Regions from separate parts of the Shewanella sp. SP1S1-7 genome, predicted to be linked through region 1. Evidence: predicted binding sites of a transcription regulator. Region 1 holds the regulator's gene; the other holds the start of a gene.
What was found. The regulator LexA, encoded in region 1, represses DNA repair genes until DNA is damaged. The targets are predictions, from matches to a motif close to TACTGTATNNNNATACAGTA.
Positions count from the first base shown of each region.

Region 2: recN (DNA repair protein RecN) is a predicted target of LexA. The motif match lies at 2,846-2,865, and genes of this name have one in related genera.

Region 1 is NZ_JAUOEU010000004.1:185,376-192,267, reverse strand. It holds gene Q4Q49_RS05345 (VOC family protein) at 1-553, opposite strand, end outside; gene mtr (tryptophan permease) at 703-1,959, opposite strand; gene plsB (glycerol-3-phosphate 1-O-acyltransferase PlsB) at 1,959-4,382, opposite strand; gene lexA (transcriptional repressor LexA) at 4,543-5,163, shown strand; gene Q4Q49_RS05325 (cell division inhibitor SulA) at 5,160-5,672, shown strand; gene coxB (cytochrome c oxidase subunit II) at 6,075-6,892, shown strand, end outside.
Region 2 is NZ_JAUOEU010000022.1:58,199-65,090, forward strand. It holds gene thiL (thiamine-phosphate kinase) at 1-515, shown strand, start outside; gene Q4Q49_RS16145 (phosphatidylglycerophosphatase A) at 531-1,025, shown strand; gene recN (DNA repair protein RecN) at 1,157-2,815, opposite strand; gene Q4Q49_RS16155 (AEC family transporter) at 2,944-3,906, opposite strand; gene lldR (LysR family transcriptional regulator LldR) at 4,206-5,105, shown strand; gene Q4Q49_RS16165 (DUF3319 domain-containing protein) at 5,127-5,360, opposite strand; gene Q4Q49_RS16170 (YjaG family protein) at 5,556-6,155, opposite strand; gene barA (two-component sensor histidine kinase BarA) at 6,130-6,892, opposite strand, start outside.

The DNA.
Region 1 (6,892 bases):
TGGATTGACCATCAACTTGCCACTCAGAATATTCGATGTCCGGCATGTCGCTGGGCGAGTTAGTCCAAGGGAATATTTTGCAGTAAAAGGCTTCCTCAGCGCGTGGCTCTCTACAAGCCAGCTCAACCCAGCAAAGGGTATTGAGTTCACCCTGACGGCGAGCACCGATATGATTCTTCGCTTGCCACAGCGCAAAACGTGCGCCTTGTGGATCGCTCACCTGCGCCATCACGCCCGCATCAGCGACAATATGCGGCCCCATGTGCACTTGGCCACCCGCCGCTTGAATCGCTGCAATGCTGGCATCCATATCATCAACGGCAAAGTAGACACGCCAATGGCTAGGGATCTGCGACTCTGACTCGGGGATTTGGTACATGGCACCTAAATCATCCCCCGCTAAATTGAATAGCGAAAAATGACCTTCTGGGATCGGCATGTCAACTGAGTCCCAACCAAATAACGCTTGGTAGAATGCCTTAGCAGCTTGCCAATCGTGGCTTGCGAGTTCAACCCAACATGCATGTCCTTGTGCGTACTGAGTAATTTTCATCATTGGCTCCTTCGTTTTTACAATCATTCGAGTTAAGCCTGAGTTCGGGCTTCTGTCCAGTGTCGGGATAAAAAAGATCTGCAGGATTAAAACTCAATCGCTAAATACAAAAAAGCCCTCACGCAGAGGGCTTAAATCATCGAAACAAATTAGGAATATTGCGGCAGTAAATTTGCCATCGCGAGCAGATGACAAGCACCCGTGACTATGCCAAATAACACCACAAGAATAATCAGCGGCGTACCGCCTATCACTCTAAAACCTGTGCTCTCGGGGAATAACTGCCGCGATTTATAGGCCATCAGCGCCGGGACGATTACCGCCCACACTGTCGCCGCTAATGCCGCAAAGCCAATCGCCACTAAAAAGCCGTCGGGGAACAGTAATCCTAAAATCGTTGGCGGCACAAAGGTCACTAACGCGGTTTTCATCCGGCCCGAGCGCGAATCGTCAAAACCAAACAAGTCGGCGAGATAATCAAACAGACCTAAGGTCACCCCTAAGAAAGATGAAGCCACGGCCAAGTTAGCAAACAGGGTCAACATACTGTTCAACCAGCTACTTGCCATCACCTCGGACAAAGCGCCCACCAAGACCCCCATATTGCCGCCTTGACCAATAATATCGATAAACTGGCTGCGGGGAATATTGCCCATAGTCGCCACTAACCAACAGGCATAAATCACCAGCGCGATAAAGGTGCCGACGAAAATCGCCTTGATAATGGTGGTGGAATCTTTGCCGTAATACTTCACTAAGCTGGGAACGTTACCATGGTAGCCAAAGCTGGCAAGACCAAAGGGTAGCGCCGCCCACAGATAAGGTGAAAAGCTATTATTACCATCGGGTTCGAGCAACTTAGTCACATCGATTTCGATCAGTAAATTGCCAATAGCAAGGAAGAAGGTAATGATCATACCGCCGAGCATAATCGTGGTAATGCGATCCACGGCCTTAGTGCTGATCAATACAATACTCGCCAACACTATGGCAAACACCAGCCCAGCAACACTTTGCGGTAACTCAATTCCCATGCCCTGCAAGCTGTGGTTTACAATCGAACCACCGCCGCTGATATAGGCATAGGTCAAAATATACAGCACGAACGCGATAGAAACGCCGTTCACTATCCGCCAAAACTGCCCTAAGGTTTGCTTGCTTAAAGTATCGAAGCTGGCACCGGGTTCGAAATGCAAATTGGTTTCGAGCAACAATAAGCCCGACATCAACATGCAAAACCAAATGCCTAATAACATTAAAATCGAATAGCCAAACCACATACCTGCACCGACCACGGGCAGAGAAAACATCCCTGCACCTACGGTCGTGCCAGCAATAATCATGGCGCCGCCGAGCAAGGACTTACCTGCGGGCTTATGCTTAGCCGCATTCATATGATTTGCCATTAAACTGTATGCTCCGCGGTGACACTCGCCACTATCGTTTGTTTCACTGACGGACGTAATAAGCTATTGGCTTGATCTCGTATGCGATTGATATTGGACTTATCTTGGTTATCCGCTAGATAGCCCAATTCTTTGAGCTTAACGCTCAAGGTGCCGTAAAGTTTCTTATCGTAGAACTCAGGCGCAGTAATGCCATGCAAAGCGCCTAAACGCTGGGCGAGTAGATGACTCTCAGACTCAAGTTCTGAGCGCTCCATCTTAGGTCTGTTTGCTAACAGATTGAAAATAATGGCATAGCGTTGCAGGGTCTCGCTTACTGAACTGGCTAACAATAATAGTTGGCTAGTGTGCTCTGGCACGACAGCTAAGGTATCAGTCTCGACCACTAACCCTTGTTCAATGAAGAAATCCAGCACTTGATTGACATAGGCAGGTACATCTTTAATGCCCATAAAGAGTTCTGCTTTCAGTAGCGGATAAAAATCGGCAACGATTGACACCACTTGCTGACGCGGGATCTGCTCATTATGCGTTAAGCAGCTCGCAATTAATGACGGCACAATAAATAAGTGAATGATATTGTTACGATAGTAAGTCATAGACACAGCCTGACTCGCTTCGATAGACACGATTTCACCTAAAGGATCGGCACAAACAACAAACTTATTCAGCTCTAAACCTTGCTGCACTAAATGCTTACCATCACCTTCGGCAACCGAAGTATAAGTAGTGTAAGGCACTTTTTTGAGTAGGGTCAGATACAGATCAAGCTGACGCTCCAACAGACTGCGCTCTAAGGCATTTTGATCTGTGGCCAGCAACACTAAACTCGTCAAGGTCACCGAACTCGCCGCCGCCGCATCGTTGATATTTGTCATCACTCGATTCGCTAGCACGTTTACCGCTGGCGTTAACCAACTCGGTTTTTGCTCAGGATCATCGGCTACCTCATTACGCCAGTTTGGCGCACGCTCATTTAAGAAGTTTTGCAGGGTAATGGGCTCGCCAAAGTTCACATAACCTTGGCCGAAATTACCCAGTTTGCGGATCGCGCCAAACACTTGCCACACAGATTCTTTTTTCTTTTTCTTACCGCTTAATTCTTTATGGTAAGTCGCTACCTCCATCACATGGTCGTAGCCTAAATATACAGGCACTAGCGTGACTGGACGCTCGATACCGCGCAGCACGCTGTTCATCGTCATAGCGATCATGCCAGTTTTGGGCGCCAATAGACGCCCCGTACGTGAGCGGCCGCCTTCGGAGAAATATTCCACCGAATAACCTTTAGCAAACAGTTGATCTAAATATTCACGGAATACTGCGGTATACAGCTTGTTGCCATTAAAACTACGGCGGATAAAGAAGGCACCACCGCGACGGAACATAGGTCCGGCGGGCCAAAAGTTGAGGTTAATACCGGCAGCAATGTGCGGCGGAACCATGCCTTGATAGTACAAAATATACGATAACAGCAGGTAATCCATGTGGCTGCGATGACAAGGCACATAAACAATCTCGTGACCATCGTGGTGCAACTGGCGAACTTGCTCGGCGCCTTTAATGTTGATCCCGCTGTAAAGCTTGTTCCACAACCAAGTTAAAAAACGCTCAGCAATACGCACTAAACTATCTGAGTAATCTGCTGCGATTTCATCAAGGTACTCAATAGCCGTCTCGCGCGCTTGGGTCTCAGAAATCTTTTTGTTGGCCGCTTCTTCTTGAATCGCTTTACGCAGCGACTCGGATTTGAGCAACGAATGAAATAGTGCTTGGCGATTTGGCAACACAGGTCCAGTCATCACCTTACGTTGACGACGGAAATGCACCCGCGCGACCCGCGCTAACTTATGAGCGATCCCCATGTCAGTGCCGTGTTCGTCGGCCATGTATCGCAGGGATACCGCATTCGAAAATTGTACGAAGTTATGTCGACCTAAGAACAAAATCATCAAGCACTTGCGCAGCCAAGTCGGGTTTTCCCGCTCAAACACAGCCGCCTTCATAGTGTCGTCTTCTTTCCCTGGCGTCCGGCCCCAATACAGGCTCACGGGCACCAGTTGAATGTCTAATTCAGGGCGTTCCTTATGCACGGCCAACAAACGCATAAAGCATTCGAGGAAAGGCTCGTTACCGGCACGCTCGCCAAACAGCGGCTTACGCCCTTGAAGGCAGACAACCCGAGGCGCAATCACACCGTTTGCCACTAAAGGCTCATAGGGGCTCGGCAGTCCTAACTTAGCCGTAATTTCGCTCAGGGCAGCGATGTCACTCAGCGATTCCGTTTTCATCACATAAGCAAGGGGTCTGGAGGCATCCAGATTCAGATCGGCAAAGGGATCCTGAGGCACAACAATAGTGTGCACTAAGTGTTTTTGGATCCAGCGTAATGATTTCAACCAAAGAGAGTCGTGTTTAGGCATTATTCTTATGCAATTAAGTACGTTTACTAGCCCGGTAGAATACCAGACTATGGGTAATATTCGCTAATTCTCTCCAACATAGCTAAAAAGTGGTTAATACTTGCGCTGCAAATAATACTGTATATACTAACAGTAACTGTATAGAAAAACAGGAAATACCATGAGACCTTTGACGCCACGCCAAGCTGAAATTTTAGAGCTAATTAAACGAAATATTGCCGATACTGGCATGCCACCCACACGGGCAGAAATCGCGACCCGTTTAGGTTTTAAGAGCGCCAATGCGGCTGAAGAGCATCTTAAAGCGTTGGCGAAAAAGGGCTGCATTGAGATCATGCCAGGCACATCGCGGGGCATTCGTCTGACTGCGGAAGTCGAAGAAGTAACTGAAACAGGTTTACCGCTTATCGGTCAAGTAGCTGCTGGCGAACCTATTCTCGCCCAAGAACATGTTGAACAGTACTACCAAGTCGACCCAAGCATGTTCCATCCCGCCGCCGATTTTTTACTGCGGGTTAAAGGCGACAGCATGAAGAATATTGGCATTCTCGAAGGAGATTTGCTGGCAGTTCATAAAGTACAACAAGCTAGAAATGGTCAAGTGGTTGTCGCTAGAGTCGACGACGATGTCACTGTTAAACGTTTCGAAAAAAAAGGTAATGTGGTCTATCTACACGCCGAAAATGAAGACTATTCCCCGATTAAAGTGGATTTAGGCTATCAAAGTTTAACAATTGAAGGACTCGCCGTCGGTGTGATCCGTAATGGAGATTGGCTATGAACAAACTACTTGGCAATGCACCCCGCCACCCGGGCTTGTGGCTCGATGAAGTCCGTGATGCCGACTATGACTGGCACCATGCACCTATCGCCTGCATGCCAACGAAGACTCAAGGTCGCCAAGAATTAATCCATCTGAGCGCGCAACTCGCCCAGTTAAGCCAACAGGGCCGTTGGTTAGTGCTCATCAACCCGCCGAGTATTGGCTACAAACAAATGCTCGCCAATGCAGGCGTGCGTATGGATAGAGTCTTGCTGGTGCACGCGAAAGATGAAGTGGAAACCCTGTGGGCGATGGAAAAAGCCTTAACAAGTGGTACGTCCAGTGCGGTTATTACTTGGACCCAATCATTAGATGCACGCGATAATCGTCGCCTGCAAATTGTCGCTAAAAGTGCCCGCGCCATGGGCATAGTGCTAGAAGACGTAAACAGTCACTTACATGGCGACGTACGCATTGAGCAAGGTAGCCTCTTCGGCCAACAATCTTTTTTTAGCGCTGTACATTAAATATTCATTTAATTTTTTACCTTGAAAGCCGCCTCGCCTATGAATGTGAGGCTTTTTTTTGGCAATTTTTCAGACAATTAGATAAATAAGTGATCTTGATCAATATTTAAACAGCAAGTATGGTTGGTTTAGTCGGCGATGATATATCGCCGCCCGTGGCAAATAAATCGAGCCGTAATCGAGTTCAAAATGCCACTAAAAATAGAGAACAGATTTATTTCAGTCGTATGTGCCAGCGTGGCTAATACCAGCAGTAATAATACTTAATTAAAAGTAACAGCCGCCAACGCACGTTGAAGTCAAAAAAGCTTTTTTGGGAACTGAAGAGTTTGCATAGAGTTGAGACTTACTGTGTTGCTCTTCTTTGTAGTTGCTATTCGCAATTGGCAGAGGAGAAGTCTTGTGAAGCAATTGTTGTATTGTTTACTCGTGGTGTTATTCGCACCACCGTTGGCCGCCGCGGACATGCGGTTCAACATGACCCCTGGCGTAACCGAGATCAGTGGCAAGGTTTATCACTTGCACATGACCATCTTGTATATCTGCTGCGCCATTGGCCTTGTGGTCTTTGTCGTGATGATTTACGCCATGATCAACCACAGAAAATCCAAAGGCGCTGTCGCGTCCCACTTTCACGAAAGCACTAAAGTTGAAATCGCTTGGACGATTCTGCCATTTATCATTTTGATCTTAATGGCGATTCCTGCGACAAAAACCTTAATTGCGATGGAAGATCCCAGCGACGCCGATCTGACCGTTAAAGTCACGGGTTCCCAATGGAAATGGCATTACAGCTATTTCGATCAAGACATTGATTTTTACAGCATACTCGCAACCCCTAGAGCACAAATCGACGGTACCGAAACCAAGGGTGAACACTACCTATTGGAGGTCGATAAGCCGCTCGTTCTGCCGATAAATCGCAAAATCCGCTTTTTGATGACCTCTGAAGATGTCATCCATTCATGGTGGGTACCTGCTTTTGCCGTGAAGAAAGATGCCAACCCAGGATTTATCAATGAGGCTTGGACTCGCATCGACAAACCCGGTATTTACCGTGGTCAATGCGCCGAACTTTGCGGTAAAGACCATGGTTTTATGCCGATCGTAGTGCAAGCCATACCCGAAGCCGAGTTTGAAGCTTGGGTGACGGAGCAGAAACAAGCCGCAGGCGCGGCGGCAGAAGCCGCTCAAGCCGCTTTATCACAGACCCTTAGCAA
Region 2 (6,892 bases), on a different contig from region 1:
AAGCCGGTGATTGGATTTATGTCACGGGCACGCTCGGAGATTCGGCCTTAGGTCTGGATATCATTCGCGGTGTACAACAGGCCAGAGCTGAGCACAAAGAATTCCTGATTAATCGCCATTATCGCCCAACACCAAGAGTCTTAGCGGGCCAAGCTTTGCGTTCGCTAGCCTCCAGTGCTATCGACCTTTCCGACGGGTTTATCTCGGATATCGGTCATGTCCTTAAGGCTTCTGCAGTTGGTGCGGTTGTAGATGTTAATTGCATCCCGCTTTCGCGTGCGATGCAAGATACCGTCAGTGAGGAGCATGCCTTAGGTTATGCGCTGACAGGCGGCGAAGATTATGAACTGCTGTTCACCGTTCCTGAGGCGCAAAAAGGCGCGCTTGAGACAGCATTAAGCCATGCAGGAGCAAAATTTGTTCGTGTTGGGCAAATTTGTGCGGGCAGTAAGCTCAAGTTACAACTCAATGGTGAGCCGTTTACGCCGCCGTATCACGGTTTCGAGCACTTTTAAGCGAAGAGCATGTTAATGAAATGGTTGTCAAAGGATCAGGCGTTAACGCGCCTGTCATTAAAAAATCCTGTCCACTTTTTGGCACTCGGTTTCGGTAGCGGACTCGCCGCTAAAGCGCCCGGTACTTTCGGTACCATAGCTGCTATTCCCCTCTATTTACTGATGGCGCCATTACCGCTTGCTTGGTATCTGGGCTTAACTTTAGTGAGTGTATTTGCAGGATTTTATATCTGTGGTAAAGCGGCCCATGACATGGGCGTACACGACCATGGCGCGATTGTGTGGGATGAAGTGGCTGGATTGTTGATCACTATGATAGCGGCACCAGCGGGCTGGATTTGGCTGTTAGTGGGCTTTGGTTTATTTCGCTTTTTTGACATCATCAAACCTTGGCCAATCCGTTGGCTCGATGCCAAAGTCGAAGGTGGTTTTGGCATTATGATTGATGATGTTTTAGCGGGTGTATTTGCCTTTATCTGTCTGCAAGGGCTAGTCTGGTGTGTTAGCTAACATGATTGCTAACTTGGCATGATAGTTAACATGGCCAACAACTAACCCTTAGCTTTTGATTTCGCATTTTTCTGATTGAAGGGATGAAGGGATTAGCTGAACATCCCTTATCCCTTTTCTGCTTGATTCTACTATTGCAGCAGTTCCCTTGCGTTCGCTAGGGTATTGCTAGTGATAGTATCGCCACCTAACAGCCTTGCCAGCTCTTGAATGCGTTGCTCACGATCGAGCGACTTCATTGTGGTCTCAGTACTGCCCGCCTTATTAAACTTATCGACGAACATGTGTTGATGACCATTGCCCGCAACTTGCGGCAAGTGAGTCACGCACAGTACTTGGGTCGATTCCCCTAAGCTGCGTAACATGCGGCCAACCACTGCGGCGGTGGGGCCCGAAATCCCGACATCCACCTCATCGAAAATCAATGTCGGCGTGGCAACTTTCTTCGCGGTAATGACTTGGATCCCTAAGCCTATCCGTGAAAGTTCACCGCCAGATGCGACTTTCGAAATCGGTTGTAAAGGTTGGCCAGGGTTAGTGGTGACCATAAATTCGATATTATCACTGCCGTTGGCTGACATTTGCTCTGGGTGGAAATTGACTTCGATAGTAAATTTACCCTTTGGCATATTCAGTTCGTGGATTGACTGAGTCACGAGTTTGTCGAGTTCTTTGGCATATCTAGCGCGGCTTTGGCTGAGTTTTTGTGCGTTGCTAAGGTAAGCGGCTCTACTGGCATCGACCTGTAGTTGAATTTCTTCGAGCTTGCTTTCGTCACTGTCTAAGGTGCTCAGCTCTGCCTTTAATGCCAAATGATGTTCGGCTAGTTTATTTGGGCTGACATGGTGCTTACGCGCCAGTTGCATGGCTTTTGATAGCCGTTCTTCTAAATAGGCAAAGTGGGTTGGATCGAGTTCAAGCTTACTCAAATAGTGCTGTAATTCGCCTGCGCTTTCTTGCACTTGGATTAAGGCATCATTCAACATAGTGTTGATATTGCTTAATGCAGGATCGTAGCTTTGCAGATCTTCGGCGAGGGAAACGACTCGGTTGAGCAGTGACTCTATATTGTTCTCTTCGCCTTCAGTGAGTATATCTAAGCTCGCCTGACAGGTATCAATCAACTCAGTGCCATTGGCAAGACGTTTGTGCTCTTGCTCAATTTCATCGAACTCATCGACTTTAAGATCAAACTCATCAAGTTCTTCTACTTGATATTGCACTAATTGCTTACGGGCAATACGTTCATGCTGGGAGGCTTCGAGTTGTTTTAGATCGGCCTCAATTTGCTTGCAGCGTTGAAAGCTGGCGGCAACCGTATCGATAAGTAATCTGTGGTTGGCATAACTGTCGAGCAAGGTGAGTTGATGTTCACTTTTTAACATTGCATGGTGCGCATGTTGACCGTGAATACCGATAAGCAACTGACCCAGTAATTTGAGCTGCGTCAGTGGCACTGGATTACCATTGATGTAGGCGCGTGAACGGCCATCGCTACCAATAGTTCGACGTAGGATGCACTCATCATCGAGTTCAAGATCGTTATCTTCTAACCAACGTTTTGCCAGTGGAATATCATCCAAGGAAAAGCGGGCGCTAACCTCGGTTTTATTGGCTCCGGGGCGAACACTGCTGGCATCGGCGCGATTGCCTAGGCACAGGCCTAGCGCATCGATGGCGATCGATTTACCTGCACCGGTTTCACCTGTGATGCTGGTCATACCGGGGCGAAAATCCAGTTCTAAAAAACGGACGATAGCGAAGTTATTAATGCTGAGTTGGCAAAGCATAGTGAATTCCTGTCGAAAAACATACCAAACCACTGTATTGATAAACAGTATATACTGATTTTATATACAGTAAAGTGGCTTGGGCAAATAATCGGCATTATTGGCAGAAAATATTTTCAATTAACTGATTATGCATGGGTTCTTACTAAGCTTTCTAAGATAGGCAAACTAAAAAAAGTGACTAAGGTGCCAAACAGAATGCCCTGGGCACTGGTAGAAGCCTGAGTGTTATAGCGCTGGGCGAGCAAGTACACGCTAGCGGCTGTGGGCAGTGCGCTCAAGAGCACGCCCATGATCAGGTAGTCACCGCTCACGCCAAAACGGTTAAGCATAAAGTAGACGAGTACAGGTTGAATCACCAACTTGAATAGGTTGATAAGGCTCAGTTCGATAAAATTCTTGGGGCTAAATACGCTGCTATCTTTCTGGTAACGCATCGCTTTGGCGAGCACCATGCCGATGGCAAACAGCGCGCACGGGCTTGAGGTATTGCCAATTTGCTGGATCATTAGCGCCAGTCCTGAAGGCAGTTTTATCTCTAGCGCCGAAATGCCGACGCCAATCAAGCTACCAATAACGATAGGGTTTTTACCGACCGCCATCATCATTATGACTAAGGCGTGGTGTTGTCTTTGGGTGTTAGTGGCCAGTTCCATCGAGACTAAGGCGACGGCAAACATCAGCACGGATAATAAGCTGGCAATCGCGGCGGCAACTAATGCACTTTGCTGCTGCGGGAATAAGATGATAAGCAGTGGAATACCAATAAATGCCGTATTACCAAAGGTGGCATTGAGGGCTCGAATGGCGGCAACCGCATGCTGTTTAGGGTTAGCAAGCAGCGAGAGCCCAAGGCAGACAAGATAAGTAATCACCATAGCCGTGCTGTAGCCTGCAATAAATCCCCATTGCAAAATCTCGCCAATCGGCTGCTGGGCGAGGGCGATAAGCATGATCGCAGGGAACGCAATATAGTACACATATTGGTTTAGCACTTGATCCGTATCGACGGGCAAGAGTTTTAATTTTTGCACTAGTGTGCCGAGCAACATGATCCCGAAGACGGCAAACAGAGGGGTTAAAATGGTCATTTCCCTCACTCATCCTTACGATTAAATTTGAATAAACTCAGCCATCACCGTCATTTCTACTATCGCTATGATTTTAGGTGGGCGCTTGCCTTTTTTATGTCACGTTAGAACCAGAACTAGCGCCAGCGCAGTAAAACTCGCCACAAAATAACATATCATTTCAGTCTAAGGCTATTGCGCTATGGTCGTATAAGTGGATTAATTGATGTTTAAAACACAATGACTTAGCGTACGCTGTGATTGTTGATGACTTTATATAGTGCCTAAAGTGGGCAGCTAGAACAGAATTAGGACATGCAATGAGTGATGATTTAGGCGCTGAACTACAACTTGTCTATCTTTTTGTGCATTTAGTCAATGCGGGCAGTTTTTCACAGGCGGCGAAGGAGCTTGATATGCCCATTGCCACAGTGAGCCGCAAGTTAGCTAAGTTGGAAGAGAAGCTCGATAAGCAGCTTTTTATGCGCAGCACCCGCAAGTTACGATTGACGGAGGAAGGGCTGGCACTCTTTCAACGCTACCAGAGTGTGGTTGCCCAATTTGATGAACTGAGTGGTGCGGGCAGCGATAAACCCGAGGGCACCCTGCGCATCGCCGCGCCAATTTCGATTATTTCCATCGTGTTTATTCAAGCATTGAATGAATTTGGCCGCCTGTATCCCGATATCCGTTTACACATTTCCCAGAGCAATGAGTTAGTCGATTTGATCGACAAGGGCATAGATGTGGCGATTGTCGGCGGGGCTCAGCCTGATTCTTCTTGGGTGTCGAGTACCTTAGGTGAGCTGGATTATTGCCTGTTTGCCACACCAGAATATTTGGCTCAGGCACCTAAACTTGAGCATCCCGATGATCTCGAAGCCCATCAGCTGATAAAAGTCTGGCCGCTGTTTAATTGGCATTTAAAGCATCCGAGCGGTGAGTCTTTCTATTTTAATGGCCCAACTAAGTTGACCCTCACGGATTTACACGGTGCGATTCAGGCGACCTTAGGCCATGGCGGGATCTTGTATGGTCCCGAACTATTTGTAAAACAGCAGATTAAAGAAGGGAAACTTAAAGTGTTATTGCCAGAATGGATTGGCGAGCAGAGGCGGATTTCGATTTTATATCATCAGCGCAGCCAGCAGCCGCTAAAGGTAAGAGTCTTTATTGAGTTTATGCAGTCAAAGGCGCCAGAGTTATTCTCTATGCGTTGATTTAACGAGGGGAACGGATGCTTAACGTCTTTTAGGTTTTACCGTGTTTTTGCTCATGGTATTTTGCGTTTGTTTCGCATCCTGCAGGCTGGAGCGTGTCGCAGGTAATATGCCGAGTTCCAAGAAGTATCCCACTAAACGCCGCAGTTCGAATAAAGAGCCGATACGCTGTTGATCTTTGATGGTCAGTTTCCAACTGTCGGTTCGTCCTTCGCTATTGGTTAAGACAAATCCTTGATAAACAATCTTTTTCATTGGAATAACTCAATATTGGCTGATGGAACTTGCTAGCTTTGGTTTTACTCGTTTTATGGCTTGCTTGAAAGTGATTGCAGTCGAGACTAGAGGCTTATTGTTTAGAAACATTATTTAGAAACATTATTTAGAAACATTGTTTAGACATATTGTTTAGAAATAAGGGTGCCTGAGTTATCCCAAGCACCCGATCAATTAAGCGACGCTGATGCCGATATTTGATACGCCCGCTTCGATAATGTCTTTGCGTAAACCTTTGACCAGTTCCGCTGTGATCTTTGGATTTTCTTCGATAATTTCCAGCAGAGAATTTTGTAATTCTTTCTCTTCTTCCATGACTTCGTGGGCAAAAACAAAATCATCTAATGCTTCATCGACTAAATCGACATCACTGATGGCTTCGATATAGTTAGCCACTGTGCTCGATGACAGTTTGCTGATATTGACGATATCTTCTTCAATCTTGCCTTGAATCGCACCCAATAAGGTTGATATGGCGACCACAGCGTCCATGGCTGGATAGACGCCATAGGCTTCAAAATCAGCGGGTTCTGGGGTGTTATCTTCAAGACGTTGCAGATGCACATCGATATTGAATTTAAGCTTAGGATCGTACAGGGATTGCCACAGTAGCTCTAATGCAGTGCTTAACACTGCAGGGTCACCAAACTCACAGACTTCGGAAAACAGTTGATAGTTGGGCAACATGCGTTGGCAAAGTGCAGTGGCGAAGAGTTGTTTTTGTGGCAGTGTTAACGCCTTAAGACGTTTAAAGAAGCCCGTTTTTTTGGTCATCTGTTATTTCCGCTGATAGCTGTGATATCACTTGATTTGCCGCAGATTCTACCTTAGTTAACTCATCAAGTAACTCTAGTATTTCGGGTTCGAGATCTTCGACCGCTGTTTCACGTTTTAGCGCCGATTCTATTTCTTGGCATAATCTTTGGGTTGTTGGCACGCCGCAGTAGCAGCTCGCACCATGTAGTTTATGGATAGTACTGAGCATGACGGGATGATCGTTTTGACTCAGCGCCGTCTGAATTGTCGTCACTGTTTGCGGTAAGGAGTCGAGCAGCATTCTCAGCATGTCTAAGGCGAGGTCTGCCTTATGATTTGCTTGGGTTAAACATAAATCCCAGTTCAGCGTATGCAGGTCAAAATGGGTGAATTTAGGCCGAGTGATCCAGCGATGGATAACGTCTTTGAGCGCCGCTTCATCAATAGGTTTAGGTAAATATCCATCCATGCCACTGCCTAAAATCAGCTCGCGTTCTTCGGCAATCGCATGGGCCGTCACGGCAATAATTGGCGTGTTACGGTTCATTGAGCCTTGGCGAATTTGCTTAGTGGCGCTGATACCATCTGTGCCTGGCATCTGAATATCCATAAAAATCAAATCGAAGGTGCGAGTCTTCGCCTGTTTAACCGCTTCATCGCCACTGTTGACCGCAACTACCGTGGTCACTAACTCGCTGAGCAAGGTGTCGATTAGCTTTAAGTTAGCAAAGTTATCATCCACCGCCAGTACGGTT